4 regions of the Halioxenophilus sp. WMMB6 genome follow, and region 1 is predicted to be linked to each of the others. Evidence: predicted binding sites of a transcription regulator. Region 1 holds the regulator's gene; each other region holds the start of a gene.

Region 1 (7,643 bases):
TGCGGTCCACGTGCAGCAGATCAAGCGCCTGTTCGATGTACTCGGCCGGCCCCTCTTCGCCGGCGTGGGCCACACACTTCAACCCCGCCGCCTTGGCTTTAGCGAACACCCGTTGGAACAGCTCCGGTGGGAAGCCGTGTTCAGAGGAGTCCAACCCAACTCCGGCAATCTGCGCCAGGTAGGGTTGTGCCATCGCCCAGGTGGCCAGGGCATCCTCTTCCGGCAGGTGGCGCAGGAAACACATAATCAACTGGTTGCTGATGCCAAGCTCACTCTCGCCTTTGGCCAAAGCGGCGGTGATGCCACCAATTACAGAGCCAAAACTGACGCCGCGGCTAGTGTGGCTTTGTGGGTCAAAGAAGATCTCGGTATGCACTACCCGGTCGGCGGCGCAGCGCTCCAGGTAGGCCCAGGTGAGATCGAAGAAGTCCTGCTCGGTTTGCAGAACATCGGTCGCCTGGTAGTAAAGATCCAAAAAGGATTGCAGGTTGTCGAAATCGTATAGTGCAGCCAACTCATCAGCGGATTGATACGGCAGAGTGACGCCGTTGCGCGCCGCCAGCGCCATCACCATCGCCGGTTCCAACGAACCTTCAATATGTATGTGCAGCTCGGTTTTGGGGAGCTGGGCAATCAAGTCGGAGAGATCAGCCATCACCGCCCCCTACTCTTCACTGCCAGGCACACGGGCTTTATAGGTGGCCCAGTTGTTGAGGATTTCACTCACCACGGTGTTGCCGACGATATAAGCAGATTCCAGTGCCATATCGAGCCCGGCGTAATCTTCACCATCGCCCGTCAAGCTCTCCACGGCGCTCTGCCCCGTCAGCACCGGCATACTGAAATTACTGGCGGTGCGCAGCACCATCAAGCGATCGTAATCGGCGAAACCGGCTCGGTCGAGGTAGAAGAGCGCCTGAGCAGTGCCGGTATCCTCCATACCCGAAGAGACAAATTCGCCCTTATCTTCCGTCCAGTATTTCACCCATTGGTTGGCCCACTCATTCAGTAACTCGCCGTGCCAGAAGGTCATGGCGGAGACGTTGTCGCCCAGCAGTACAAAGGGAGGCTTCTGGGCGTTGGGGAAATCGGTATAGGCGGCACGCAATTCAGCGATGGGCGCCTGGTCTGGCAGCTCAATGTCTTTGGTCAAGCCATAGGCCCAGTGCGCCAGGCCACCGTTGATGTGGAACATTTCACCCTGGTTGGGAGGATTGGGTTTTTGATAGGGACCTTTGGCAAACAGCGCCAGGTAACCCGTGGGCCAATCTTCTGGAATCTCGCGCGCGTCGATTTCGTGGCCCAGGTCACCATCCACCAGGTACTCGGCCCAGGCGGCGGAGCCGATGGAGGCGTCGGCCGGGTCGAAACCGGCGATGCCCGCCACTAACCAGTAGGCGTGGGTCAGATCGAAGCGTGGGTCCAGCCCTAGCGCCATGATGGCGGCGGTGGATTTGGCGGTACCCATGCCGGTCACCATACCCAGCACGCCGGTTTCTGTGTTCATATAGAGATCGTGGTGCGACTGCGGGAAAGCAAATTGGGTATCGAGGCCGGCGCGCTCCTTCCAACGCTGGAATTCACCGGCGGTATCACCGCTGTCGTCGCCAATTTCAAACATGGTAACCACCACCACTTTCACCTCGATGGGCTTGGTGGCCTCTGCCACAGGGGTGGTTGCCTCTGGTTCAGCTGGCTTACCACAGGCAGTCAACAGACCGACCAATAGCGCCACGGCCAGTACCCCATAGCGGTTAAAGAATGTCACCGTTTGTTCTCCTCTCATGTATTGGTTTCCCCCAATTTTTAATTTCATGGTTAAGCTTGGCCATATCGCAAGCAGGCTTGGTGCCAAAGCTGTCTAGTTGGTCAATTTTTTGAATGGTAACGCGGATAGCCCCCTGGCGGACAGACTAGCCGGCTAAGCACGCACCAAGCTAAGGCAAAACAGTCGCACTTTCCACCAGCGGGCACCAATATTATCCTCACGCCCTACAAGCGAATGATTGCCACAGAAGATCGGCCACGAGCCACCCACGGAGAACAGCAATGAGTTTTTACCCTCGCGACCTTATCGGCTACGGCGCCACCACCCCGGCACCCAACTGGCCCAACAATGCCCGCGTCGCCCTGCAGTTTGTTATCAACTACGAGGAGGGAGGGGAAAATTGCATTCTCGATGGCGACCCGGCTTCGGAGCGATTTCTGTCGGAGATTATTGGTGCGGAGGCCTTTGCCGGCCAGCGCCATATGAGCATGGAGTCAATCTACGAGTATGGCAGCCGGGCAGGCTTCTGGCGTCTGTACCGGCTATTCACTGAACGACAGCTGCCGGTGACGGTGTTTGGTGTGGGCCAGGCACTGGCCAAAAATCCGGCTGCGGTGGAGGCGATGCTCAAGGCCGATTGGGAGATCGCCTGTCACGGCTTGAAGTGGACCCACTATCAGGACATGGCAATAGAGCAAGAGCGGGAGATGATGGCCCAGGCCATTGAGCTGCACACCCAGGTCACCGGCAGCAGGCCGCTCGGCTGGTACACCGGTCGCGACAGCCCCAATACCCGTTTATTGGTCGCCGAGTACGGTGGCTTTGCCTACCACTCCGACTCCTACGGCGATGACCTACCCTACTGGTGTTACGATTTTGAAGAGCCGTTATTGACCGTGCCCTATACCCTCGACAGCAACGATATGCGTTTTGCCACGCCCCAGGGTTTTAATGCCGGCGATCAATTCTTTAATTATTTAAAAGACAGTTTTGACTTTTTGTACGAAGAGGGAAAAACCGCGCCGAAGATGTTAAATATCGGCCTGCACTGCCGACTGGTTGGCCGCCCTGGACGGGCGATGGCACTCAAGCGGTTTCTCGATTATGTGCAGCAGCACTCGCAAGTGTGGGTAGCCACCCGTTTGGATATCGCCCGTCACTGGCAAGCGGTACACCCGCCAATATCAGCGTGATTTTTAATAGCAGGCCAATGGATTACACCGTTTGCCACGCAACAGTTAATTAAACCGCCAGCCCCGGACCCTCACTCAGGCGGGGCTATCACCGAACAATATTTCAAGCCGACCATTATCCCCAAATAGCAACGGAAGCGTGTGAATGGTTTGTTACCACTATTTGCTTTTTATTAACGGCTCTTTCTACTATTAACGATTTCTATCTACACAACAGCGAAGTCGCCCGCTGGTATTTAAATCGGCCGGGCTTATCCATTTTCCGTACAGTAAAGAGCACTATCGACTCAGACCAGATTCAGACAACGGGCGAGATAGGAGTGGTCACTCGCTGACCAAACCCGGAACTCGATCAGCGGTAACACCTGGATTCGATTTTAACGACATTCATGTTAGGGATTGCGCACAGTTATTCACCCGCTTTCCCCAAATAGCCGTGCTAATTAGCGCTACACGCAAACAATACAAGTGTTCAAGTTTATGCGCTCATTTCCCGACGTACTCGGCTACCCGAAAATACCAATCAACCGCTTAACTATTTATGGGCAGGTGCGTCCGGTGGGTTTTTTCGCAACTCTTCACGAATATGACTGACCATAAATTTAGTTGCATAGATCACCACGGCGGCAGTGGCAACAACAACAATAATCCCAGACAAAACAACGGTATCAATATACATTTTTGAACCCTCAATTCGATTTGGCTTGCTACTCTTTTACCGGACGCAGCCGGCAATTTTGGAGAAGTCATTCGCCCTCTCCACAGTTTGCAAACTACGCCTTGGCGCCCCCAGGGGCTTGACACATGTCAACCTGTTGTGGTGGGGAGTAGTTACAGTAACTTGGCAATTGATTTAGAGCAGATGGACGCAGGATAGGCGCCCATAGCGTTTGCGAGGAGCCAAGGTTGCTCTGGATAATAACGATAACCGCCGATTGCGGCGCGCAAGTGAAAGCAGAGATTCACAAAAGCGTGACGCATAAGCAGGGGGGCCAGCCAAACAGTGACGGCCCAGAGAGCGTCTATTAGATAATTAGGATTAGTACTTCGATGGCCACATTCTCCCCGCCAGCAACAGACATATGGTCAAAACTGCACAATCTGCCAGGCATCCAAGCCATACAACCACTCGTTGACCGGCTCACGGATTTCAACCTGGATGCCGCTGCCCTGCGTGACATAAGCAGTGAGTGCCGGCAGCTTGCTGTGTGTGTCCACGTCCCCTTCTGCCGCGAAGTATGTAATTTCTGCAATTGCAATATCGTTGTCACCCGCCAATATGGTCTGGCTGCACAGTATGTGGATATGCTCCGGCGTGAAATCCAGTGGTATGGCGAGGCTCTGCATGACACCCCACTCACCCAATCACCGTTAAAACAGCTCTATATTGGTGGCGGCACCCCCACCTTTCTGTTGGCCGATGAGCTGCGCAGGCTGATGAGCGGTATACGTGACCAATTTGGTGTGTCGACTAGCCCCGACCGGGATTATTGTATCGAAATTGACCCGCGCTTCTTCGATTCTGAAATGGCACAACTCATCAAAAGTCTGGGCTTTAATCGTGTTCAATTTGGTCTGGAAGACTTCAACGTGGATGTCCAGCAGGCCACCAACCGTAAATATACCGGCCAAACGGTACAGGATGCGGTCGCAGCCGCCCGTCAGGCTGGTATCAAGCTGATTAGCATCGACCTGCTCTACGGCCTCCCCTACCAAACGCAAGCCAGCTTCGCTGCCACCTTAAAGCAGGTTGCCAGGCTTCAGCCGACACGTGTGTTTATGCGCCACTTTCAGTTCGAGCCGGCGACCTTTCAAACCCAGGCCCAACTCAATGAAGCTGAGATACCTGACTCCAATACACTGGTGAGCCTGCAAAATCTGGCGGCAGAGTTCTGGCTGACCCAAGGCTACGCACCACTCGGCGCTGTTGGGTTTATGCGCAACACCGACCCACTCTATAACGCTGCCGAGCACGGCATTCTGTATAGCTTTCACCGGGGCTACGGCAGCCAACCCTTTGATTTTCAACTGGGAATAGGCCAATCGGCGATCAGCCGTACACCGTCAGCCCTGTGGCAGAATCAGCGCCACCTGCGCGACTACACCAAACAGGTGGTTAAACAGAACCACTCGATTAGCCGGGGGTTGTATCTCAACGAGGATGACCGGGCTCGTCAGTTTGTAGCCGAAAAACTTCTTTGTAATCAAAGTATTAGCAAGAGAGATTTTGAACAGCGGTGGCAGCAGCCATTTGATGATTATTTTGCCGATGAGATGGCAGTGCTGAACTGCCTAAAAACCGATAACATACTGCAAAATGATGCCAACAGCTTTGGGCTGACCGGCTCAGGGCGCTGGTTCGCAGCCGAGCTGGCAGCACTGTTCGATAGCAACTTGGCGCACTAGTTAACCATTCATGCGATAGGGGCGCCATTTAGCCCGCATAACTTGCTTATTAGCTACTTACGATTTACCTTCTTTGAAGGCATGCACTCTCGCCATTTTTTTTGTACACTCTCCCTTTACCGCACCCGCCTAGGATTTTAAAACGCTATGGCCAACAGTAACTACGTTCGCTGCAGCAATTGCGCCGTCAGCAAGTTTTGTCTGCCCCACACCCTATCCGGGGAGGACATCAATCATCTTGAGGGGATTGTCCAGCAGAAACGGGTACTCCACGCCGGCGAAACGCTGTACCACTCAGGCGACCACTTTGATGGCCTGTACGCCATTAGCTCTGGCAGCTTCAAATCAGTTGTGATCGCCACCAACGGCGATAGTCAGATCACAGAATTTGCATTCCCTGGTGAAATTTTGGGTTTTGATGCTTATCACGGCAAAACTCACAACACCTTCGCAGAGGCATTAGAGACCAGCAGCGTCTGCTTTTTACCCCAGGCTCAGCTGGACACCTTGTCACAGAAAGTACCAGCCCTGCAGCAGCAGCTTTATAACCTCTTCTCGGCAGAGATCCAAAGCAACAATGAGTTCCTGTTAATGATGGGCAAACGCTCAGCCGAAGACCGATTGGCCGCTTTGCTCATCAACATCTCCAGCCGCTACTCTCAGCGCGGCTACTCAGCAACCCAGTTCCGCCTTTCCATGTCACGCACTGACATCGCCAATTACCTGGGTCTGACCATAGAAACCGTTAGCCGCCTGATTCGACGCTTCCAAAAAGAGGAGCTCATCGCGGTCAGCCAGCGGGACATCACCATCATCGATTTGGTGGGGTTAAGCGAACTGGCCGGTACTCACTGCACTTACGAACAGGAAGTCGGCTCCCGCTAGCCAGTCATAAGCGCTGCTGCTTACAACTCTTCTGCTCCAGCTCTACCACTACGCTGGGCTGAACCATCAGAGTTGGCCACAGCAGCGTCCATCACTATTTGATCTCAATTTTCTTTTGTGTGGGTGGCAACTCTTGTGCCTTCGGCGCCTGCAAGGTTAACACGCCATTTTCAAACTGAGCGCTGATATCACTCTCCTGCACACCTGGCCCCAAATTGAAGCTGCGCTGGTAGCTACCAAACCGGCGTTCACGTCGAATGATTTTATCGCCCTCTTCCTGCTTCTCGTCACTCTCCATTTTGGCATCCAAGGTTAGCAGGCCATTGTGCACGGTAACGTGAATGTCTTCCTTTTTAACGCCTGGCAGATCAGCACGAATTTCGTAGTGATCTTTTTTATCTTTGATATCTACCCGCGGTGCGAACACTCCGGCAGCGCCTTCCCCGGGGGCAAAGAAAGAGTCGAAGAAGTTATCGATATCCCAAAGTGAATTGCGTGGTACTAAACTCATGGTTACTCCCTCCTGAAATCACTATGCATTGCATTTAGAAAAAGGTTAGAGCGAACTACACACCAAACACTACACTGCCAAATCCCACCTTTTCTCGCTCACCAACCTTTGAGTACAACATGCCCGTTAAGGTACTACTGGGAGACATTATTTTTTTGAGATACGTCAACCATAGCCAATACCAAGTTGGCATATCTAGCCGCACAGTTAATTAAGGCGGGCAATAACTACTCTGCTATCGATTAGAGAGTTGCGGCAGCGGGTAAGCGGTGGTAGCTGGACTATGAAAAATTGGATCCAAACGGAAGCACTCAGCCAACCACTGACAACCAAAGTGCACCACCCAATAAGCAAAAACCACATCACTCAGAAAATGGCCTCCTTGCATAATGCGCGTCAGCCCAACCAAACAACCAAGTGCAAAGCCAAACACATACCAGCGTCTATCACCAAACACCCAGGCCAAGGCTATCGTAAAAAAAGCAATGGCGGCATGACCACTGACGAAGGAGCAGTTAGTATCGCAGGCGCCGGAATAGGTGAGTGGTGCAGTGAAGGGTAAATCACCGCCAAAAATAGTAATATCACCAGGACGTGCTCGCCCAGTGGTGTTGTTTTTTAACAGTGTATTAACAAGCAGGCCAGGCACCAGCAGCAGTGATACAAACAGATAACCAGAAGCCTGCCGAAGTTTATGCCAGTTACTGGCGCCCCGCTTAATAATTAGCTGCCATTGGCTGAGCAGAAGCAGGGCCAACAGAATAAGCAACCAAAGAAAGTGAATTTTAGCGAAAAAGCGGTAGATAAATACCACTTCCGGTTGAGCGGCCAGATTAAAGCCGTGGTGATAAAAGGTGCTACTGACGGACAGATCGATCTC
Region 2 (7,643 bases), on a different contig from region 1:
TCAGCCTGCCCTGCCCCTATCTGTCGGTGTTCAGTACCCGGGGGCTGCTTGCCACCGAACCACTGACCATCACCATGGATGCCGAAAAGAGCCGCGGCGTGGTGCAGATTGGTGCGCCCCAGGGCAGTGTCAAAGCGCTCACCAAACCGCGCAAGGTCACCGAAAAGGGGATGTTGATCAGCGCCTGGGCCAACCTCTTTGCCTAGGGCCTGTTAACACTAATTTAGCACCACTGCTGATTTGGGCCCACCAAACTACGCGGCTCGCGCCTAGATCGAGCTCATTTCAAGCTCAACAGAGGTGCTAAATTAGTGTGAACAGGCCCTAGTGTCGGCAGGCCCCAGTCTCCTCTTACCGTTAAGGCAGCCAAAGCCCCATGAACGAAACCACTGATTTATCGATTTTTGAGTCCCTGTCGCTGATCACCATTTTAAAGGCGATGCTGATTTTGGCCGCCGGTTGGCTGTTGGCCAATTTTCTGCGCTCGCTGTTTCGCAAAACCATGGAGAGCAAAATCTCCGCCCATGCCCTGGCGATGTACAGCCGCGTAATCTACTACGGGGTGTTGATCATCTTTACTGTGTCGACGGTGGACGCTCTCGGTTTTGATCTGAGCGTGTTGTTGGGGGCAGCCGGTATCTTAACGGTGGCCATCGGTTTCGCCTCGCAGACCTCCGCCTCCAACCTGATCAGCGGTCTGTTTCTGTTGGGCGAGAAACCGTTCCAGATTGGCGATGTGTTGCGCATCGGCAACGACACCGGCGAGGTGATCAGTATCGACCTGCTGTCGGTAAAACTGCGCACCTTCGACAACCTGTTTGTGCGCATTCCCAACGAGTCGTTAATTAAAACCACCGTGGTCAATCTCACCCGTTACCCCATTCGCCGTATCGACCTGCTGGTGGGGGTGGCCTACAAGGAGGAGCTGGCGCGGGTGAAAGCGGTGCTGCTGGAGCTGGCCAATGACGAGTTGCGCGTGCTGGAAGAGCCAACGCCGTTTTGCATCGTTACCGGTTTTGGTGCCTCGTCGGTGGACCTGCAGCTCTCGGTCTGGACCCAGCGCGAGCTGGTGCGCGATGTTAAAAGCGATATGTACGAACGCATTAAAGCTCGCTTCGATGCCGAGCAGATTGAGATTCCCTTTCCCCACCTGTCACTCTACGCCGGCTCCGCCACCGGCCCCTTTCCCGTGGCCGGGCCAGAAGCCGAGGGCGAGTAATCCTCGCACGCCTGGCTTCAGGCTATTGGCTTGAGGCGGATCAAGCTAATAGCCAATTGCCCGGCCCAGTGGGCTGTCGGCGCCCTGCGCGGGGGTTGTGGGCATGGCTATTTGGCGGGCGTCTGCATAGACTTTTGCCCTGCCGCCGAAGCTGAAGGTCGGCGCACGGCGAGAGCAGCCAGCGCTGGCGGCGCCTTTTGCGATCACTCAATCGCCGTCGAACACCAATAACAACCGGGCACCAGCCAGGGAGCAAGCACATGACAACAGAGAGTAACACCAGCTATTTAAGCGAGGCCGAACGGCAGCAGCTGGATGCCTATTGGCGGGCCTGCAACTACCTGGCGGCGGGGATGATCTACCTGCGCGACAACCCGCTGCTGGCCGAGCCACTGCAACCGGCACACCTGAAGCAGCGGCTCTTGGGCCACTGGGGCTCAAGCCCGGGCCTGGCCTTTATGATCACCCACCTGAACCGCGCCATTAACCAGTTCGACCTGGAGGCGATCTTCCTGGCCGGCCCCGGCCACGGTGCCCCGGGGGTGATTGCGCCCACCTACCTGGATGGGGTCTACAGCGAGGTCTACCCGGAGTTCAGCCAGGACAAAAGCGGCCTGCAGAAGCTCTTTAAACACTTCTCTTTTCCCGGCGGCGCCGGCAGCCACTGCACGCCGGAGGTGCCGGGTTCCATTCACGAGGGTGGCGAGCTGGGCTACAGCCTCTCGCACGCCTTTGGTGCCGCCTTCGACAACCCGGAGCTGATTGTCACCGTGGCGGTGGGTGACGGCGAGGCCGAGACCGGCCCGCTGGCCACCGCCTGGCACTCCAGCAAATTTTTAAACCCGGTGCGCGACGGCGCCGTGCTGCCGATTCTGCATTTGAACGGCTACAAGATTAACAACCCGACCCTGCTCTCCCGCATACCCCATGGCGAGCTGGAGGCGCTCTTCACCGGCTACGGCTGGCGCCCCTATTTTGTCGAGGGCGACGACCCCGAGACGATGCACAACACCATGGCCAAAGCCATGGATGAGTGCATTGCCGCCATTCGCACCGCCCAGCAGCAGGCGCGCACCAGCGGCCAGGCGCAGCGGGTGCACTGGCCGATGATTATCCTGCGCTCACCCAAGGGCTGGACCGGCCCGAAAGCATTCAACGGCAACAAGATAGAGGGCTTCTGGCGGGCGCACCAGGTGCCGCTGAAAGAGGTGCGCGACAACCCGGAGCAGCTGCAGCTGTTGATTGAGTGGCTGAGCAGCTACCGGCCCGAGGCGCTGTTTGACAGTGAGGGCCGGCCGCAACCCCAGGTGGCCAGCTTCCCGCCCAAGGGCGAGCGGCGCCTGGGGGCCAACCCCCACGCCAACGGCGGCCTGGTGAAACGCAACCTGCGCCTGCCCGATTTTCGCGACTACGCCGCCCAGGTGTTGCACCCGGGGCAGATCCACCTGCCCAACACCCGCCCCCTGGGGCAGCTATTGCGCGACATTATGCAGAGCAACCGCGATAACTTTCGCGTCTTTGGCCCGGACGAGACCACCTCCAACAAGCTCGACGATATCTACCAGGTGACCAAAAAGTGCTGGCTGGCCGAGCGCCTGCCGGAGGATGACAACGGCGGCGAGCTGAGCGCCGACGGCCGGGTGATGGAGATGCTCTCGGAGCACACCCTGGAGGGTTGGTTTGAGGGCTATCTGCTCACCGGCCGCCACGGACTGTTTGCCACCTACGAAGCCTTTGTGCACGTGATCGACTCCATGTACAACCAGCACGCCAAGTGGCTGGAGATGTGTGAGTCTATCTCCTGGCGGGCGCCGGTGGCCTCGCTCAACCTGCTCATCACCTCCACCGTCTGGCGCCAGGACCACAACGGCTTCACCCATCAGGACCCGGGTTTTCTGGATGTGGTGGTTAATAAGAGCCCGCTGGTGACACGGGTCTATCTGCCGCCGGACGTCAACACCCTGTTGGCCACCGCCGACCACTGCCTGCGCAGTGAAAACAAGATCAACGTTATGGTGTGCGACAAGCAGCCGCATATGCAGTATCTCGCCATTGACGAGGCGATCAGCCACTGCGACCAGGGGTTGGGTATCTGGGAGTGGGCCAGCAACGACGACGGCCAGGAGCCGGATGTGGTGCTGGTCGGCTGCGGCGATATTCCCACCAAGGAGGCGCTGGCGGCCACGGCCCTGCTGCGCGCTGATTTCCCCGAGTTAAAGGTGCGCTTTATCAACGTGGTGGACCTGTTCCGTATCGCCTCGCCGCACGTACATCCGCACGGCCTGACCGATACCGATTTCGATAGCCTGTTCACCAAAGACAAGCCGATTATTTTTAATTTTCACGGCTACCCCTGGCTGATTCATCGCCTGGCCTACAAGCGCAATAATCACCGCAATTTACACGTGCGCGGCTACAAAGAACGGGGCAATATCAACACTCCGCTGGAGTTGGCCATTAAAAACGAGATCGACCGCTTCAGCCTGGCCATCGATGTCATCGACCGGGTGCCGGCGCTGCAGGTGGCCGGCGCTCACGCCAAACAGAAGTATCGTCACCGGCAGTTGCAGTGTCAGGCCTATGCCCACGAGGTGGGGGTCGATCTGCCCGAGGAGGAGAACTGGGTGTGGAGTTTGTAATCCGCCCCGGTCGTTGCAGGCAGTAGAAGGTAACCAATAAAAAATGGCAGTCAATTACGTAGCACTGGCCGGCGCACTGCTCGGCGGTTTAGGGCTGTTCCTGCTGGCCGTGGGCATGATGACCGACGGCCTCAAACAGGCCGCCGGTAAATCCCTGCGCGACGTTCTGGCCAACTGGACGCGTACGCCCCTGCGCGGGGTTTTTTCCGGCTTTTTAATGACCGCCATTGTGCAATCCTCGAGCGCGGTAACCGTTGCCTCCATCGGTTTTGTTAACGCTGGCCTGTTGTCGATGCACCGCGCCCTGGGGGTGATCTACGGGGCCAATGTCGGCACCACCATCACCGGCTGGCTGGTGGTGCTGATCGGTTTTAAATTAAATATTGAAGCCTTTGCCCTGCCTATGATCGGCATTGGTATGATCGCCCGCATTGTGCAGCGCGAGGGGCGAATGGCGGCCCTGGGCATGGCGCTGGTCGGCTTCGGCCTCTTTTTTGTCGGCATCGATATTTTAAAAAATGCTTTCGAGGGGTTGGTGGCGGCCTTCGATTTAACCCGCATCACTCTGCAGGGGCCGGGGCAGATAGCGCTGTTTCTGGTGATCGGTTTTGTGATGACCATTCTCACCCAATCCTCCAGCGCCTCCATTGCTCTCACCATTACCGCTGCCGCCACCGGCGTGGTGGGTATCTACGCGGCGGCGGCCATGGTGATTGGCGCTAACGTCGGCACCACCACCACGGCGCTGTTGGCCTCCATCGGGGCCACCGCCAACGCCAAGCGGGTGGCTTTGGCGCAGGTGCTGTTTAATGTCGGCACGGCGGTGGTGGCACTGTTGATCTTGCCGCTGCTGTTTTTGGTGGTGCACGCCTTGAGCCGATTTCTGGAGCTGGAGGCCGACCCTACGGTCACCCTGGCCATGTTCCATACGGTGTTTAACGTGCTGGGGGTGTTGCTGGCGCTGCCGTTAACCAACATTCTGGCGCGCTACCTGGAGGGCCGTTTTATCGAGCGCGAGGAGCGCACCCTGCAGCCGCAGTTCCTGGATAAAGCCATCGCCACCACGCCGGTGCTGGCGGTCAATGCGCTGGTGCTGGAGCTGGAAGCCCTGGCCGAGCGGGTGCGCAATCTGAGTCACCTCTGTCTCTACTACGGTCGCGCCCAGCCGAGCGAGATCGCCTATGAGCTGAAGCATGTGCTCAGCCTCTCGGCCGGCATCTCCAAATTTATTGTCGGGCTGCAGAAAAACGCCCTCACCGAAGAGACCAGTCACCAACTCGACAGCCTGCTGCGCATCGATCAGTACCTGTTGAGCACCGCCCACGATGCCGATGGCATCTACCACAAGTTGGAGCAGATCGCCGCCCAGGATCTGGCCTACCTGCAGGCGTCACTGGAGAGCTATCAGGCCGGGGTGCTGGCGATGCTGACCATGAGCCCGGAGACCGACTACGAGCAGTCGCTGGTGGAGATTCAGGCTCTGCACGACCAAGTTAAAGCCAGCCTGGTCAGCGCCGGAGCCTTGGGGCGGGTGGAGTTCGATACCATGATGACCATTATCGATATGATGGCGGTGGCGCTGCACGTGGCCCAGCAGTGGTTGAAGGCGATGCGTAATCTGCGCGCGCTGTCACTGGCCACCGGTACCCAAACGCGCCTGATTCCGCCATTGCAGGCGATGGCGGCGGAGCCGGAAGCCGAGCCGGCAGTTGCATCTGAGGCGCCACTCGATGCCGGGCAGGCTCCGGGTGCAGAGGTAACCACAGAAGCGCCACCCACGCCGGAGGCGCCTCGGAAATAAACTGGCCCTGAAATGACAATTTTGGCTGGGGCTGTTTATGCGGCTCGGCTTAAGCAATGGACGTAACAAATTGGCCGCTCGAACTTCACAAAAATAGAGCTGCCCAACAGGATATTAAGAACGCAGAAATTAAAAAAACGTGACAGTAAAAACAAAAAAATTACAACGACGACAAGCGCAATGAGGTTGAGATGGCAACGCTAAAATTTTTAGGTGCAATTGAGGGGGTGACCGGCTCCTGTTATCTGTTATCGACAGACAAATCACAAATTGTGCTCGACTGTGGCCTGTTTCAGGGGCGGCGGGAAGAGGAGGCGGCCAACCTTTGCGACTTCCCGTTCGATGTCGAGCGCATTGATGCCATGGTCCTCTCCCACGCCCACCTGGACCACTCCGGGCGTATTCCGCTGTTGGTGCGCCAGGGTCTGCGCTGCCCCATCTACATGACCTGGCCCACCTGCGATCTGATTGAGGTGCTGCTGAAAGATGCCGCCTCCCTGCAGGAGCGTGATGCCGAGTGGGAGAACCGTCGCCGCCGCCGCGCCGGTAAGGATGAAGTGGAGCCGCTCTATCGCCTGCCCGATGTTGAAGAGGCGCTCGACTACTGTCAGGGCACCAAGTACCACGAGCGCATCGCCATTACCGAGGATATCGAACTGCGCTTTTTGGATGCCGGCCATATTTTGGGTTCGGCCATTGTTGAGCTGTTTATTAGCGAGGGCGGGGTGGAGAAAAAACTGGTCTTCTCCGGCGACCTGGGCAACTCCTGTGCGGCGCTGTTGAAAGATCCGGAACAGGTGTTCGACGCCGATGTGCTGCTGCTGGAGTCCACCTACGGTGACCGCGAACACCGCTCCATGCGCGAAACCCTGGAGGAGTTTGAACAGGTACTGACCGAGGCCTCGGAAAACGGCGGCAACATTTTAATTCCCTCCTTCGCCGTGGGCCGTACCCAGGAGATTATTTTCCGCCTGGGCGAGCTCTACCAGGCCGGCAAGCTGAACACCCAGGCGGTCTACCTCGACAGCCCCATGGCCATCGCCGTCACCGAAATTTACCACCGTTATCAGGATGTCTTTAACGCCGAGGACCGGGCGGTAATGGGCGGTCAGAGCAGTCGCCGCAGCCTGCACAACTTTCTGCCGATACTGCGCTACTCGGTCTCGACCGAGGAGTCGATCGCGCTCAATAAAATTGATCGCGGGGCGATTATTATTGCCGGCAGCGGCATGTGTAACGGCGGCCGCATTCGCCACCACCTGAAACACAATATCTGGCGCTCACAATCCCACGTGATCTTTGTCGGCTTTCAGGCGATTGGCACCCCCGGCCGGGCACTGGTCGACGGCGCCAAGTATTACCATATGGCCGGTGAAGAGATTACCGTTAAAGCCCAAATTCATACCCTGGGTGGCTTCTCCGCCCACGCCAGCCAGGCGCAACTGCTGGCCTGGTTGAAAGGTTTTGAGGCAAAGCGGCCGCAACTGTTTTTGGTGCACGGCGAGGCCGAGGCGAAAAAGGCGCTGCAGGCCGCCGCCAAGCAGCATGGCTGGCATGCCCACATTCCCGAACTTAACGACAGCATCCGATTTTAACCGGGCCAATTTATGAAAGAGTCGATTAAAAATTTCTGTGCATTTCCCACCGCCGCCGAGGATGTGATTGCCGCGCGCAAAACGCGCATGAACAGCCCCTCCTACGCCCTGGCCTACACCGACGATGAATTCCTGCTGCGCGATGAACTGCGCGCGGTGCGTCTGCAGTTGGAGTGGTTAAAGCCCGATCTTATTCAGGATGAACACGGTATTGAGAGTACCGTGGTGATTTTTGGTGGCTCGCGCTTTCTTGAGCCGGAGAAGGCGGCCATGGCGGCCAACTGTGTGGTGCAGCTGCTGGATGAATCACCCGACGATGGCGAACTCGCCCGGCAACAACGCATCAGCCAAAATCTGCTCGACAACAGCCGCTATTATGAGGAGGCGCG
Region 3 (7,643 bases), on a different contig from region 1:
GACTGCGACCTGCTGATCGTCGACAGCGATCTACTGGCGCGCTACCGCCAGCTGTTTCGCGAGAGCCTGGAGGGCCACGGCCAGCGGGAGGAGCCCGGTTACCTGCTGATTACCGAAAACCTTAGCACCGGTGAATCCCTGGCCAACGAATTCAGCCGGTTCGAGCATGTGCAGCTGGTCAGTAAACCGCTGACACTGGTCAATATGGAGCAGGCCCTCTCCGGCTGGTTTGCCGCCGACCATCGGCGGCAACAGCCGGCCGAGCCGGATAACCCAACCAACCTCAGTGGCAAAACCGTTATGGTGGTCGACGACAACGTCCTGCATCGAGAGGTGGTGGGCGGCATTCTGGAAACCGCCGGCGCCCATCTGGTGTACGCTCAAAACGGCAAGGAGGCGATTGAGCGCATTCGCTTTGGCGATTACAGCGGTGACGCCGCCGACCTGGTATTGATGGATTGCCAGATGCCGGAGATGGACGGCTTTGAGGCCAGCCGGCTGTTGCGCGGTGGCATCGCCGGCCCCAAAGGCAAGCGCCTGCCGATTATTGCCGTCACCGCCGGCGCCTTGAGCGGCGACCGGGAGAAGTGCCTGGCGGCCGGCATGAACGACTACCTGAGCAAACCCATTGACCACTTTACCCTGCTCGCCAAAGCGGAGCAGTGGCTCTCAGCCGAACCCTCGGCCACGGTTGCGGAACAAGCCAGTGACAACGCCTCTGCCGCCGCGCCGGTGGCCACGCCAGAGAGCAACGACGCCCTCTGGAATCAGCAGTCGCTGCTCAACCTGGTGGGCAACAGCCAGGAGCGGCTCTGTGCGGTACTGCAGAAATTTGTTGAAAGCAGCCCCAACGATGTCGATCGGATTCGCAGCGCCCAGCAGCGGGGCGACTACCAGGCGCTGCGCCAGCACGTCCACACACTGAAAGGCGTATGCGCCACCATCGGCGCCACCGCCCTCGCCAATCTCTGTGCCGCCATCGAACAACAGGCCTACCACAGCAACGCCGAACAGTTGGCCCAGGCCACCACCCGCCTGGGCCAACTGCATCAACAACTGCTGCAATCGCTACACCGGGAAATTGCGGAAAAACGCGCCTGACGCTCTCCTCACATCGATTTTTGAACTGGGTATTAAATATTTGTTGCTGCGCGGTTTTTTTGTTGCACCGCAGCTAAAAATCGATACAATCGGCGCTCCTTTCACAACTGAAACTATTTTATGCGAGTCCACTAAAGCACCATCGTTCAAGCCCAGAAGGTAGAAAGCGGTGGTGGCTGACAGACATAGTCCACTGCGAACCGGAGGATTGCTTTGATGCGAAGTGCCGTTGATGCCCTCGTACCAACCGCTTTTGGCGGATCATCTTGTGGTAATGAGCCTGTAGTCTCTGACCAGGTCACCCAAATCATTACTGCTTCTGACGATAAAGATCACTTTATCACTCGAGACGGCGTTACTTTCGCTGGTTCACACCTGATTATCGATTTATGGGGCGCCAAGTACCTGGACGACATGCAGCGCATGGAAAATGCAATGCGTCGTTGTGTTGAGGTCTGCGGTGCCACCCTGTTGCACATTCACCTGCACCACTTCGCCCCCGATGGCATCTCCGGCGTAGCCGTACTGGCCGAGTCACACATCAGTGTGCACACCTGGCCGGAGCGCGAATACGCCGCCTTCGACGTCTTTATGTGTGGTGACGCCAAACCCGAGCTGGCCATCATTGAACTGAAACGCGCTTTCTTTCCAAGCCGGATTGAAGTCAATGAACAGCTGCGCGGGGTAATCCGGGACTAATGAAACGTTACAACGAAACCCTGTACGACGCCTGGCAACAGTCGTTTTCCATGGACGAGGTGCTGTTCGAGGCCAACACCGGCCAGCAGCACCTGGTGATCTTTAAAAATGCCCTCTGGGGCCGGGTAATGGCCCTCGACGGCATTATCCAAACCACCGAAGCCGACGAATTCATCTACCACGAATCGCTCACCCACATTCCCCTCTTTGCCCACGGCAACGCCAAGCGCGTGCTGATTATCGGCGGCGGCGATGGCGGCATGCTGCGCGAGGTGTGCAAACACCCGGGCGTGGAAGAGATCGTGATGGTTGAGATCGACGAAGCGGTGGTGGAGATGGCGCGCACGCACCTGCCCAACCACAGCGCCGGCGCCTTTGATGACCCACGCTTTACCCTGGTGATTAACGACGGCGCCCGCTTTGTGGCCGAAACCGACCAGCAGTTCGACGTTATCATCTCCGACAGCACCGACCCCATCGGCCCCGGCGAGGTTCTCTTCACCCAGGATTTCTACGCCCAGTGCAAACGCTGCCTGACGCCCGGTGGTGTGCTGGTCACCCAGAATGGTGTGCCGTTTTTGCAGCCGGATGAGTTGGTGAATACCTTCAAGCGCCAAAGCCAGCACTTTGCCGACCACACCTTCTACACGGCGGCGGTGCCCACCTACGTCGGCGGTGTTATGGCCTTCGCCTGGGCCACGGATAACCTGCAACTGCGCCAGGTTGACCGCGCCACCTTGCAACAGCGCTTTGCCGATGCGGCGATCACCACCCGCTACTACACCCCGGATGTACACCTGGGAGCTTTCGCCCTGCCACCCTACCTGGCAGACCAACTCAAGTAAGAGCGCCGGACCAGGGCCGCCCCGAGGCAGGCCATGGCCACCGGCAACTGAGGAGGTGGCGCCCGCCATGGACTCTCTCCCCGCGCCGCCCGTGGTGGTGCGCAGTCAGGCCGACAGCGAGCCCCTGCGCGCCCTGCTTGCCCGCCATGGTTCGCCACTGCTGGTACTCGACCCCGACATCATCCGGCAGCGCTACCAGGCACTGACCGCGGCACTGCCCGGCGTGAAACTCTACTTTGCCATTAAGGCCAACCCGCACCCGAGTGTACTGAGCACTCTGGCCGCCCTCGGCAGCGGTTTTGATATCGCCACCTCCGGCGAGATCGATCTGCTCAAGGCCGAGCGGGTCAGTCCTGAACGCTGCATCCACACCCACCCCATCAAGCGCGACCAGGATATCCGCGATGCCCTGCGCTTTGGCTGCACCACCTTTGTGGTCGACAACCTCTCCGAGATCGCCAAGTTCAGCCCCTACCGCAAGCGCGTCGGCCTGCTGCTGCGGGTCAGCTTTCCCAACCCCGACTCGCCGGTGGATCTCTCCCGTAAGTTCGGCTGCACCCCCGAGCAGGTGGTGGCCCTGGCGGAACAGGCCGATGCTTTGGGGCTGCATGTGAAAGGGCTCTCCTTCCACGCCGGCTCCCAGTGCCTAAGCCCGGAAAACCACCAGCTGGCCATTGCCCGCTGTGCCGAGTTGATGCTCGACTACAACCGCCGCCATGAACGCCCCTTCTCCATTTTGGATATCGGTGGTGGCTTTCCCGTCCCCTACGGAGTCGACACCCCCACCATCACCGACTTCTGCCAGCCGTTGCGGGCGGCGCTGGCGGCACTGCCGCCGCACTTCACCGTGCTGGCCGAGCCGGGCCGTTTTCTGGTGGCCGAGGCCGGCACCGCCATCACCACGGTAATCGGCACCGCCGAACGGCCGGGTGGCCCCTGGTACTACCTGGACGACGGTGTTTACGACCTGTTCAGCGGCCGCATCTACGACCACGCCACCTACCCACTGGAGGTGTTTAGTGATGATGCCAAGCGCCTGCCGTCGACCCTGGCCGGGCCCACCTGTGACAGTATTGATGTGGTGGCCGAGCAGGTTGCCCTGCCACCGCTTGAGATTGGCGACATTGTCGTGGGCAGGGTGATGGGGGCCTACACCAACGCCTCGGCCACCGACTTTAATCTCTTTCCGCGCGCCCGGGTGGTGGTGACAGAGAGCGCCTGACTAGCGGCCCTGCAGGGTGCCCGGCAAGCGCGCCCCACCACTGGCGTAAATAAGCGAGTACAAAAGTGACAAGCGGGGCTCAGGTTGTTTAGAATCAAGCGCTTATGCCATGTTGATTGTGGCAGATCAAAGTCATGCCACTGCCCATCATTAAGCTGGATCGAGCATTAACCATAAGAGCGGAGATACCCAATGACACTTGAAAAGAAAATTCTTGTCGCAGTCGACCCAACCAAGTCCAAGCAGTTGGCCTTGGAGTTGTCGACCAATGTGGCATCTCTCCATTTGGAAGAATACAGCCCGACTTTGAACCTGCTGGTGGGTATCGACCCCGGCAACCACGACACCAGCGCCGATAACGAAGCCCTCTATCGCGACAAAACCTACTTTGAACAGCTGGTCGCGCCGTTGAACGCCGCCGGCCTGGCCACCAGTGTGCGGGTCTCCTGGAGTAACAACTGGGCCGACAGCCTGATCTACAACGCGCAACAACTGGGCGCCGACTCCATTATGGTTTCCCACCCCGGGGCCGACAGCAACCGCGACTTCAGCGATGAGTTCTGGCACCTGCTGCGCAACTCGCCAATCCCCGTAAGCCTGATCTCCTCAGCCGATACCCCCGCCTGCAAAAACATTCTGGTGGCCATCGATATCAGCGACGAAAAACTGACCGATCTCAACCAACGCATGCTCAGCACCGGTCGCACTCTGGCCAAGATCTACGGCGCGCAGCTGCACATCGCCTACGCCTACCCCTCCTCCATGGACTACCCCGACCGCGGCCGCCTGGGACGCGCGCTGGATATTCCCAACGAGAATCTGCACCTGGCCCAGGGTTCACCCGACGAGGCGCTGCGCGAGATCTCCGCCGAACTGAAACCCGACACCATCATTTTGGGGGCCACCCGTCGCTCCGGTATTCGCGCCGCGCTGCGGGGCCGCAAACTGGCCGAGATTTTAAACAACATCAAACACAACATGTACGTGGTGGTCTGATCCGATGGCCAGCGGTGGCCACCGCTGGCCTGCCACCGGGGCGCGCCTGTTCCGCCGCCGCGCAACAGACACAGGCCTTGGAAATAACAATAACCCTCACCTGCGTGTGGGGCACGGAGGCTTGCCGGAGCCTATCCCGACTTCGTTCAGGGCTCAGTCCCAACTGGCACCGACTACTTGAGTAACCAAATCTTCCTACTGCTGGTTTGCGCCTACGCCGGACTGCTGTTTGCCGTGGCCTGGCTGGCTGACCGCTACAGCGCCCAACTGCAAGCCAGTGGCTGGCGGCCACTGATCTACGCCCTCTCTATTGGCGTCTACTGCAGCTCCTGGACCTTCCTCGGTGCCGTCGGTACCGCCATTACCCGTGGCTGGCTGTTTCTGCCCATCTACCTGGGCCCCATTCTGATGTTTGTCTTTGGCTGGCCAGTGCTGCGTCGGCTGCTGGTGATCGCCCGGCGCAATCGCATCACCTCGGTGGCCGACTTTATCGGTTCGCGCTATGGCAAAAATCAGTGGCTGGCGGCGATTGTCACCGTGATGATGATTGTCGGCACCCTGCCCTATATCGCTCTGCAGTTGCGCGCGGTGGTGATGGCCTGGTCAACCATTCACTTCGATCTGCAACACCAGCAGATGGGCGAGTACACCAGCTTTTTTACCGCCCTGGTAATGGCCTGGTTCTCCATTCTGTTTGGCACCCGGGTCAGCAACGACCCCAAGGGGTTGAAGGGGGTGATCACCGCCGTTGCCACCGAATCGGCGGTGAAGCTGCTCGCCTTCGCGGCGGTGGCGGTGCTCGCCTGGAAGCTGCTCGCCGGCCCGGGCACGTTGGAGCCGACCTCTGAGCTGGTGAACTCCGACGCCCTGCCCAATCTGCGCTGGCAGCAGTTCCTGGCCCCGGAATTTATTACCCAGGCCTTTGTTGCCGCCTGTGCATTTATCGTGCTGCCCCGCCAGTTCCATGTGATGGTGGTGGAGTATCGCCGTCAGAGCGATGCCCGTCTGGCCCGCTGGCTGGTACCACTCTATCTGATCGCCTTTGGCCTGCTGGCTTTGCCCATCGCTTTTGCCGCCGCCCGTCTGCTCACCGGGCTCAACCTGCCGGCCGACAGTTACGTGTTGATTCTGCCCCAGTGGACCGGCTCCCAGTGGACTCTGGCGCTGACCTTCCTCGGCACCGTTTCGGCCGCCACCGGCATGGTGGTGGTGGCCACCGTGGCGCTGTCGATTATGGTCTCCAACGAATTGATCGTGCCCACCTGGCTGTGGGCCAGCTCGCGCGGCTGGCTGCAACCCCGGGATCTGGCCAAGGCGCTGACCATGATGCGCCGGCTCGCCATTATCCTGATTCTGCTGCTCGGCTGGCTGCTGGAACAGAGCTTTGCCGACAGCCGCAACCTCGCCTCCCTCGGCCTCACCTCCTTTGCCGCGGCGGTGCAGGTGGTGCCCGCCCTGCTTGGCGGGCTCTACTGGTATCGAGCCGGCGCCAAGGGGGTGCTGGTCGGCCTGCTGCTCGGCTCGGCGCTGTGGGGCTACTGCCTGTTGCTGCCCAACCTGGTTACCGCTGAACACCCGCTGGTGGCGGCTGGCCCCTGGGGTATCGACTGGCTGTCGCCGCACAATCTGTTCGGCACCGGCTTCCTCGACCCGCTCAGCCACGGCGTGCTGTGGAGCCTGGGGCTGAACGCGGCCGCCTTCTATTGGTTCTCCCGGCGGGGGGATCAGAGCGTGCTCGAGCAGCGCCAAGCGGACCTGTTCACCCTGCTGAAGGGCTCCAGCCCCCTGGCCGGGCGCAATATGGAGCCGTCCGATATCGAGGTGCAGCAGCTGCAGAATCTGGCCAACCCTCTGTTTGGCCGGGAGCGGGCCCATGAGCTCTGGCAGCAGCTGGAGAACCAGATGGGCCATCGCCTGCTGCCCCACGATAAAGCCCCGCGCTTTGTCGTGCAGACGGTGGAGTCGCACCTGGCGGCGGTGATGGGGGCTATCTCCGCGCACCGGGCTATCGGCCTGCTGGCCCGCCAGCAACCGTTGCAGATTCAGGACTTTGTCAATCTGGTGAGCGGCAGTTCCCGCCAGCTGCAGTTCAGCCACACACTGCTGCAAACCACCCTGGAGAACATAACCCAGGGGATCAGTGTGGTGGACGACGAACTGCGCCTGGTGGCCTGGAATCTGAAATACCAGAACCTCTTTAAATACCCCCAGCGGCTGCTCTACGTCGGCTGTAAAATCGAAACCATCTACCGCTTCAATGCCGAGCGCGGCTTTCTCAATCTGCGCGGCGAGCTACCCGAAGTGGCCATTCACCGGCGCCTGGAAAACCTGAGTTCCGGCCAGCCTTACAACCTCACCCGGGTGCTGCCCGATGGCCTGGTACTGGAGATTCGCGGCACCCCGCTGTCCAATGGCGGCTACGTCACCACCTACACCGACATCACCGATCACCACCGCATTCTGGCGCAGCTGGAGGAGTCGAAACTGCACCTGGAGGAGCGGGTCACCAGCCGTACCCGGGCGCTCACTGAACTGAATGAGACCCTGCAGAAAGAGAACCGTCTGCGCGCCAAGGTAGAGGCCGAACTGCAGGCGGTACACGCCAGCCGCAGCCGCTTTATCGCCGCCGCCAGCCACGACCTGCTGCAACCGGTCAACGCCGCGCGCCTGTTTGTCACCGCTGTGGCCGAGAAGCTGCAACGCCTCGACCTGCCCGACGACCGCAAGATCTGTGACGATGTGCACTACCTCGACAACGCCCTGGCGGCCACCGAGGAGCT
Region 4 (7,643 bases), on a different contig from region 1:
GCCCAGTCGCTCGGCCAGGGCTGCCGGCAATGTTGCCGGTTCGCCCAGCTTGGCGGGAAAGTCCAGGCAGTAGCCATCGCCTTCGCGGCTCACCACCAGTGTGCCACTGGCGGTATAGAACTCCAGCCGGCTCGCCGAGCTGTAGCCCTCGGTAAACAGGATATGGGCACAGGCCAAGGTGGCGTGGCCACAGAGGTCGACCTCCACGCTTGGGGTAAACCAGCGCAGCTGCCATCCCGCCCCTTCCGGTACCAGGAAGGCGGTTTCCGAGAGGTTATTCTCGGCTGCTATCGCCTGCATCATGCTCACCTCCATCATGCCCAGCTGCGCCTCTTCCATAACCACCACGGCGGCAGGGTTGCCGGCAAAGCGCTGGTTGGTGAAAGCGTCTACTTGGTAGATGGGGAAAGTCATGGTTTTTACCCTCGTAAAATAGCGATAGTTATCCAGTAAAACACCAAATTGTATGCATACAATTTTAAGCAAAGCGTACAAATCGAAGGCAAAAGCTAACCTACTGCGTTAGATCCGCTAAATTGTACTGAATTTGGTGAGATAGAGGCAGAACAGCGATAGTTTTGCTACCCAGGAATGGGTACAATCGGAGTTTAGCGCTTATTAAACCAAGGTCAATTGAATTTTTGTCACCATGACAATTTGGCATCCCCCCGAGTTAAACCCTGAACAGCCCAAGTACAAAGCACTGGCCGACGCCATGGCTACCGCCATCGCCGCCGGCGAGCTGCAACCCGGGCAGAAGCTTCCCACCCATCGCCACCTGGCCGACCGCCTGGGCGTCACGGTCGGCACCGTCACCCGCGCCTACGCCGAAGCGGAAAAGCGGCAGCTGATTGAGTCGCGGGTGGGCAGCGGCACCTATGTGCGCAGCTACAACAGCACCGAGTTCGCCATTGGCGAACCACTGCCGGAAGAGATCGTCGACCTGAGCTACAGCATTGCCCTCAACGTCGACCAGGCCGGCCAGTTGGCCGAGGACCTGGCCAGCCTAAGTGGCAACCGGCCACTGCTAAAACAGCTGCTCAACTATCAAACCCCTGGCGGCCTGCTGCGCCACCGGGAGGCGGGCCTGCAGTGGTTGCAGATGACCGGTATCGACAGCGGTGATCTGGAACGGTTACTGATTACCAACGGCGGCCAGCACGGCTTTCACACCGCCACCGCCGCCCTCTGCCGAGCCGGCGATACGGTGCTCTCTGCCGGCCTCACCTACCCCGGCTTCTCGCTGGTGGCGCAACAGATGGGGCTGCGCCATATCGGTATCGAGTCCGACAGCGACGGCGTTATACCCGAGGCACTCAACACCGCCTGCCTGCGCTTTAAACCGAGGCTTATCTACCTCAATACCCGCGTCAACAATCCCAGCTGCGAACAGACCAGCGCCGAGCGCATCGACCAATTGGCCGAGATCCTCCAGCGGCATCAGGTGTGGGTAGTGGAAGACGATGTCCAAGGCTGCCTGCTGGATGCCAGCCAACCCAGCTTTGCCAACCGCCACCCGGAGATCACCCTGTTTGTCAGCGGCACCTCAAAAGCGCTCACCGGCGGCCTGCGGGTGGGTTACCTGCTGCCCCCCAAGCCCCTGCTGCGGGCGGCGGCCAGCGCCATTCGCTCCAGCTGCTGGATGACCGCGCCACTGATGGTGGAGATCGCCAGCCGCTGGATCACCAGTGGCGTCGCTAGCCGTTTTATCATTGAACAGCAGCGCCAACTCACCCAACGCCATGCCCTGGTGCGGCAGGTGTTAACGGGGCTGGACCTGCACTCGGTGGACTACGGCCTGAATGTCTGGCTGCTGCTGCCAGAACCGCGCCGGGGTCAAGAGTTCTGCCAAAGTCTGGAGCGACAAAAGGTGATGGCCAAGCCCTCCGCCGCTTTTGCCGCCGGCCACTTTAACGCCCTCCAGGCGATCCGTTTTTGTGTCGGGGGCGACACCAGCCTGCCGGCGCTGGAGAAGGCGTTGCACATTATCCAGGGAGAGCTGCAGCAACCCGGCCCCGAGTTCGATATCGCCCACTAACGCGTTAGCTCGGGGCCAGCGAATTGCGACCTGGCCTCCAACTCCACACCCCGCCACCGCTGGCCTCCGGCAGACTTGATGAGTATCAACCTGGCCTCTGCCACCCCGCCTACAATGGCGCCCACCGAGGTAATCACCCTCGCACAAAACTATGGGCAACAAACAAAAGGTAGGCGGCATGACATTTACCAAGGTGCACTGGAATCCGGAACTGATCAAACGCTACGATCTGGCCGGGCCACGCTATACCTCCTACCCAACCGCGCCCCAATTCGTTGAGGGCTACCCGCAAAGTGAGGTCGATGCCGCCATCGGCCGCAGTAACCAATCGGGCCGGCCGCTGTCGCTCTACCTGCACATCCCTTTCTGCGACACCATCTGCTACTACTGCGGCTGCAACAAGGTGGTCACCGCCAACAAAAAGCGGGCCCGCCCCTACCTCGATGCCCTGAAATTGGAGATCGAACTGCGCGCCAGCCAGCTGGATCACTCCCGCCCGGTGCACCAGCTGCACTGGGGCGGTGGCACCCCCACCTACATCAGCGACGAAGAAAAGCGCGAGTTGATGGCGCACACCCGTAACCACTTTCAACTGTTGGATGACGACAGTGGCGAGTACTCCATTGAAATTCACCCAGGCGGTTTAACACCAGAGACGCTGGGTGTACTGCGCGAGATCGGTTTTAACCGTCTCTCCATGGGCGTACAGGATTTCAACCCGGCCGTGCAGCAGGCGGTGAACCGTTTTAATTCGGTGGAAGAGGTGCGCGCCCTCTCTGAGCGGGCCAAGGCCGAGGGTTTTCACTCCCTGAGCATGGATCTGATCTACGGTCTGCCCTTGCAGACCCGCGCCAGCGTCAACGCCACCCTGGCGCAGGTGATTGAGCTCAGCCCCGAGCGGCTGTCGCTGTTTAACTACGCTCACCTGCCCCACCTGTTTAAAAGCCAAAAACAGATGGACGCCAGCCAACTGCCCGAGCCCCAGGAAAAACTGCAGATGCTGGCCGACGCTATCGAAACACTGCAAAACGCCGGTTACGTTTATATCGGTATGGATCACTTTGCCAAACCAGACGACCCCCTGGCCATCGCCCAGGAGCAGGGCCTGCTGCAGCGGAATTTCCAGGGCTACGCCACCCATGGCAACTGCGACCTGATCGCCATGGGCGTCTCCGCCATCAGCGCCATCGACAATATTTTTGTGCAGAACTACAAGGATATCGCCAGCTACCAGGAGGCCTTCAGCAACCAACAACCGGCCAGCTTTAAGGGGCTCACCCTCACCTGGGACGATCAACTGCGGCAGGCGGTAATCAGCCAGCTGATCTGCCATTTTCAGCTCGACTTCGCCGTCTTTGAACACGCCTGGAATATCGACTTCCAAAGCTACTTCGCCGATGCCCTGGCGGAGCTGGAGCCGATGATTGGCGATGGTTTGATTACTCGAACTGAGCAGGGGTTGCAGGTCTCCAGCGATGGGCGGCTGTTGATTCGCCGCATCTGCATGGCCTTCGATGCCTATCTGAAAGTACCGCAGGCGGTTAAATATTCCCGCATTTTGTAGGTGGCTGGCCGGAGCAATCCGGCCGGTCGAATCATCAGGCCGACGCCAGATGATTCCCCAGCCGTAACGCCAAGCCCACCAGGGTCAGTGTTGGGTTAACGGCACCACAGTTGGGGAAGACGGCGTTGGAACAGAGGTAGAGGTTGTCGGTGTCATGCACCCTGAGGTTGCCATCCACCACACCGTCGGCGGCATCGACCGACATCCGGCAGGTACTGGTGGCGTGGTCGACCCGATTGCCCCAGAAGGAGCGATCTTCAATATTTTTCAGCCCCGCCTCTTTTAACACCCCCACCAGATGCTGGTGATGCTGCTTGCGTGCGCGCAGGGTCGCCTCCGGCTCGCGGTGCTGAATTTTGGTTCGTGGCAACCCCAGCGCTGTCGTCCCCGGCGCCAAGCCAACCTCATTGCCGGGTTCATCGAAGGCCTCAATCATGCCGCGCAGCTCCACCCGGCTGTGGTTCAACACCTCATCATCAATCGCCGCCGGCGACACGCCATCCAATAAACGCTTATCGTAATTGATGCCAGAGACCTGGTTGTAGCGCAGGAAATACATCTTGCCCAGCTCTTGATACTCGGGCGAATCGAAGTGGCGACAGGCCAGAGTGGGGAAGCCCAGCTCATCGGCCAGCCGTTGCTGGTTGTTGGGGATTTCACCGGTGGCGATGGCAAAGGGGTGGGTCACCAGGTGTTTGCCCAGGTGGCCGCCCTGGTTGCCCAGGCCGTTGGGCCAACGCTCGGAGACCGACGCCAGCAGCAGTTTGGTCGACTCAATCGTACCCGCCGCGACAATGATTTTATCGGCGGCGATAAATTGTTTGGCGCCAGTTTGCGGGTTGAGCACCTCCACCCCGGCCGCCTGCTTAGGTGAGGCCATGGTAATGGCCAGCACCGGGCTCTGCAGGCGCAACTCAATGCGCCCGGCATACTCCAGCAACAACCGGTCTAGATCCGACACCGCCGTGTACTTGGCATCGAAGGGACAATAGACGCAGGTGCCAGTGGTGCGGCACTTCTCTGGGTGACGCGACACCGGCATGGCTTCGTAGCCATAGCCCAGGCGCTCCAGTGCCGGCATGATCACGCCGTCAATCGCCGAGTAGCCGGTGGCGGCAAAGGGGTATTGGCCCTGGTTGCGCGGCGGATTGGTAAGCGTCGAATCACCGCAAACATTGAGGAAGATTTCAGCCTGGGTGTAGTAGTCGATAAAATCGGCGTAGTTAATGGCCCAATTGAGCGCCCGGTCGCCTTTGACCTCGCCCAAGGCGAAGTCTTCCGGTTTCAGGCGCGGGCACCAGCCACCCCAATGGCCGGTGGTGCCGCCCTTGGCCAACATACGGCCACCGCGCAGCTGCATACCACCATCAGTATTGATATCGGCATCTTTTACCGGGTCGTTATAAGCCCGGGTAGGTGAGACACCCGACATAATCATATCCAGCCACTGCCGATAGTCGGCCGCAATAAAATCACCACCCGCCTCCAGCAGGGTAATCTGCACCGTGGGGTCACTGGCCAACAGGCGCCGGCTTACCGCCACCGCCGCCACGCCCGAACCCACCACCAACACCTGACTCACAATCCGTTAACTCCTGCGAAACGCACCTGCCTCGGTAAACGCGACATTGATAAATCCATCGTAATTTTGCGAACCAAAACGCCGGAAGCCACCGGTTTTAATCATGTGCCGCACCAGCTCGTTAAACACCCAGCGCTCCGCCCGCCCAAGCCGGGTGGCGTTACTATTTTTTAAATCCCGCCCGGCAAACAGGGCGTAGGTGTAGGCTTGGTCATCACTCTTTTCACGCGCGCGGGCCGCCATCAACAACGCGGCCGCACTTTGATATTCGGCCAGGTAGCTGGGCGCCTGCTGAGTTTTTAACTCGAGCAACGCCGGCAACTGAGCGGCGTAATCGTCCAGGCCGGGCAGCGCCCAGGCGGCAATCGCCCAACGGCAAAAATCCTGCAGCTGGCTAACGGCGCTGCCATCGAGGGAGCCGGTCTGTTCTGCCCGATAGGGTTGGTTGGCGGGAGCGTTTTTATCACCGGCAATAGGCGCCAAATCCTCTTCGGGAAGAGAGACCAACAGGCCACTCAATGGAATGAGCGCGGCAACACCGGCGGCAACTCCGGCAGAGATCAGTAAACGGCGGGTAATTTTGGCGGTCGGCATGGTGGGTCGCTGGCACAGTGAATTGTTAAGGAACTGTTAACACAACAAACAGGCATAACACAGCGCTTGATCATAACGACTCACCCGCCAATTTAAAACAAAAGGCGGCCAAATCATGGCCTTGGCGTCAGCGGCGAAAGAGGTTGAGCAGCAGGCTCAACACCAGGCTGATCAATAACAGAGAGACAACGGGAATATAGAGACCACCGGTTTTGGTTTCTATGCGGATATCACCGGGCAGGCGGCCAAACCAAGTGAATGCTTGCGGAAAGAGGTAGCACACCACACCAACCACAAAAATAACTGCACCCAAAATCATTAGCAGCTTGGCCATGACGCCTCTTTCCAACAACAACCCGGCTCCGGCACGCCGGCAACCATGACCCGATTAAAAGGCCAGGCACATAAGCCAGATGGAAGCCACCATACCGATTGCCCAACAGAGAGAACGCAGAGGAGGTACATCCGCGAAGTAAAAGAGTGCGTGGCCAACACGGGCAACAATATGCACACCACACAAAATCTGCATGGTAAACAGCGGTGCCTCCCCCCACAGCGCCAGCAGCACACCGGCGGCAAACGGTGGAAAGGCTTCAAAGGCATTGTTATGCGCCGCCAACGCCCGCAACCCCAAACCGGTTAATGCCTTCTGCTGTTCCCTGGGGTTGTGGTTATCGTAACCACCCGCCATTTTACTTTGTGCGTAGCCCATGGGCGCTTTAGCCAGCAGTGGCAGCAGTGCCGCAACAATCACCGATGCAATGATCAAAGCCATAATCAATCCTTAGAGAGCCGTCTATTTTTGTTCCAATAATCGTTTCTGGTTTAAGCGCCGAGACTAGCGGAGTTTTATTGCCGCCTTGAGTCAGGCCATGGTTAAAGATCGCGATAGGAGCTGTCTATGCGGTCGACAATGCGTTGCATGGCGGAAAACTCCAGTGCCCCTGACGGAGCACCCGCCGTTTGGATACTGAGCAGTTCAAAGGACTTGTCGGCAATATCGTCGGCGATAGGAATTAACGGCCGGCCGCTGCTGTCGGCCGCCACCTGAATCTCACAGGCGCGCTGTAAAATCCATAAATTGGAGAACATCTCCGGGATGCTGCGGCCGCAGGTCAGAATGCCGTGGTTGCGTAAAATCAGAAAATTCTTGGTGCCGAGGCTATTGACCAACCGCTCCTTCTCACCCGCCACTACGGTTAACCCTTCGAAGTCGTGATAGGCCACCTGCTTGTGCAGCAGCACCGAGTAGAAATTATCGGTGCGCAACCCCTCCTGCTGACAGGCCACCACCGAACCGGCATCGGTATGCAGATGGCCAATACAGATCACATCCTCACGCGCGGCATGGACTGCGGAGTGGATAACCATCCCGGCGGGGTTGGGCCGATAGGGAGAGTCGTCCAATTGCTGGCCGTTGATATCCACCTTAATCAAATTGCTGGCGGTCACTTCGCTGTAGTGCAGGCCATAGGGGTTGATAAGGAAGTGGTGGTCGGTTTCGGGAATTTTGACGGTGATGTGATTGAAGATCAGCTCATCCCAGCCCAGGTGGGCAAAGATGCGATAGCAGGCGGCGAGCTGGATACGCAACTCTTTTTCGGTTGCACTCATTGAGCTTGCACTTATTGAGACAGGCATAGGGCCTCCGCAGTGGTTATTGTTATCGTTAATACTGCAAAACAGACCCAGTCTACACGCTAACTCAGCCCCTAAAAACTATAGCCGGGCCTAAAAATGGGGCCGCTGTTAAAACAGTGGCCGGTATAGGAACAGATAAGACAACCAACAACCGCTGTTGCTCAATCGCCGGTGTATTCGTACAGGTAGACCGGCAGGCCATCATCAATGCTTCGCCAGGCCGG

Evidence for each region. Region 1 encodes FNR, which switches genes on or off when oxygen is low (the NO sensors DNR and NnrR bind a similar motif). Its sites were predicted from a motif close to TTGATCTAGATCAA; they were not measured.
Region 2: SBL51_RS07475 (phosphoketolase family protein) is a predicted target of FNR. The motif match lies at 1,250-1,263, and genes of this name have one in related genera.
Region 3: SBL51_RS07655 (universal stress protein) is a predicted target of FNR. The motif match lies at 3,984-3,997, and genes of this name have one in related genera.
Region 4: hemN (oxygen-independent coproporphyrinogen III oxidase) is a predicted target of FNR. The motif match lies at 2,114-2,127, and genes of this name have one in related genera.

Annotation. Positions count from the first base shown of each region.
Region 1 covers NZ_JAWMQR010000014.1:18,975-26,617, reverse strand. Annotated here, with positions in the region: gene SBL51_RS22385 (adenosine deaminase) at 1-655, opposite strand, end outside; gene SBL51_RS22380 (purine nucleoside permease) at 665-1,786, opposite strand; gene puuE (allantoinase PuuE) at 2,050-2,961, shown strand; gene SBL51_RS22370 (hypothetical protein) at 3,497-3,640, opposite strand; gene SBL51_RS22365 (hypothetical protein) at 4,048-4,179, opposite strand; gene SBL51_RS22360 (coproporphyrinogen-III oxidase family protein) at 4,168-5,367, shown strand; gene fnr (fumarate/nitrate reduction transcriptional regulator Fnr) at 5,515-6,252, shown strand; gene SBL51_RS22350 (Hsp20/alpha crystallin family protein) at 6,347-6,763, opposite strand; gene SBL51_RS22345 (phosphatase PAP2 family protein) at 6,999-7,643, opposite strand, start outside.
Region 2 covers NZ_JAWMQR010000002.1:385,608-393,250, reverse strand. Annotated here, with positions in the region: gene SBL51_RS07485 (hypothetical protein) at 1-206, shown strand, start outside; gene SBL51_RS07480 (mechanosensitive ion channel family protein) at 377-1,219, shown strand; gene SBL51_RS07475 (phosphoketolase family protein) at 1,480-3,858, shown strand; gene SBL51_RS07470 (Na/Pi symporter) at 3,902-5,659, shown strand; gene SBL51_RS07465 (MBL fold metallo-hydrolase) at 5,851-7,254, shown strand; gene SBL51_RS07460 (TIGR00730 family Rossman fold protein) at 7,267-7,643, shown strand, end outside.
Region 3 covers NZ_JAWMQR010000002.1:436,389-444,031, forward strand. Annotated here, with positions in the region: gene SBL51_RS07635 (ATP-binding protein) at 1-1,101, shown strand, start outside; gene speD (adenosylmethionine decarboxylase) at 1,318-1,800, shown strand; gene speE (polyamine aminopropyltransferase) at 1,800-2,645, shown strand; gene SBL51_RS07650 (type III PLP-dependent enzyme) at 2,713-3,867, shown strand; gene SBL51_RS07655 (universal stress protein) at 4,060-4,863, shown strand; gene SBL51_RS07660 (PAS-domain containing protein) at 5,041-7,643, shown strand, end outside.
Region 4 covers NZ_JAWMQR010000003.1:122,109-129,751, forward strand. Annotated here, with positions in the region: gene SBL51_RS09520 (PhzF family phenazine biosynthesis protein) at 1-414, opposite strand, end outside; gene SBL51_RS09525 (PLP-dependent aminotransferase family protein) at 650-2,038, shown strand; gene hemN (oxygen-independent coproporphyrinogen III oxidase) at 2,217-3,602, shown strand; gene SBL51_RS09535 (GMC family oxidoreductase) at 3,637-5,184, opposite strand; gene SBL51_RS09540 (hypothetical protein) at 5,191-5,778, opposite strand; gene SBL51_RS09545 (DUF2905 family protein) at 5,906-6,112, opposite strand; gene SBL51_RS09550 (MAPEG family protein) at 6,167-6,553, opposite strand; gene SBL51_RS09555 (class II aldolase/adducin family protein) at 6,655-7,392, opposite strand; gene SBL51_RS09560 (GFA family protein) at 7,581-7,643, opposite strand, start outside.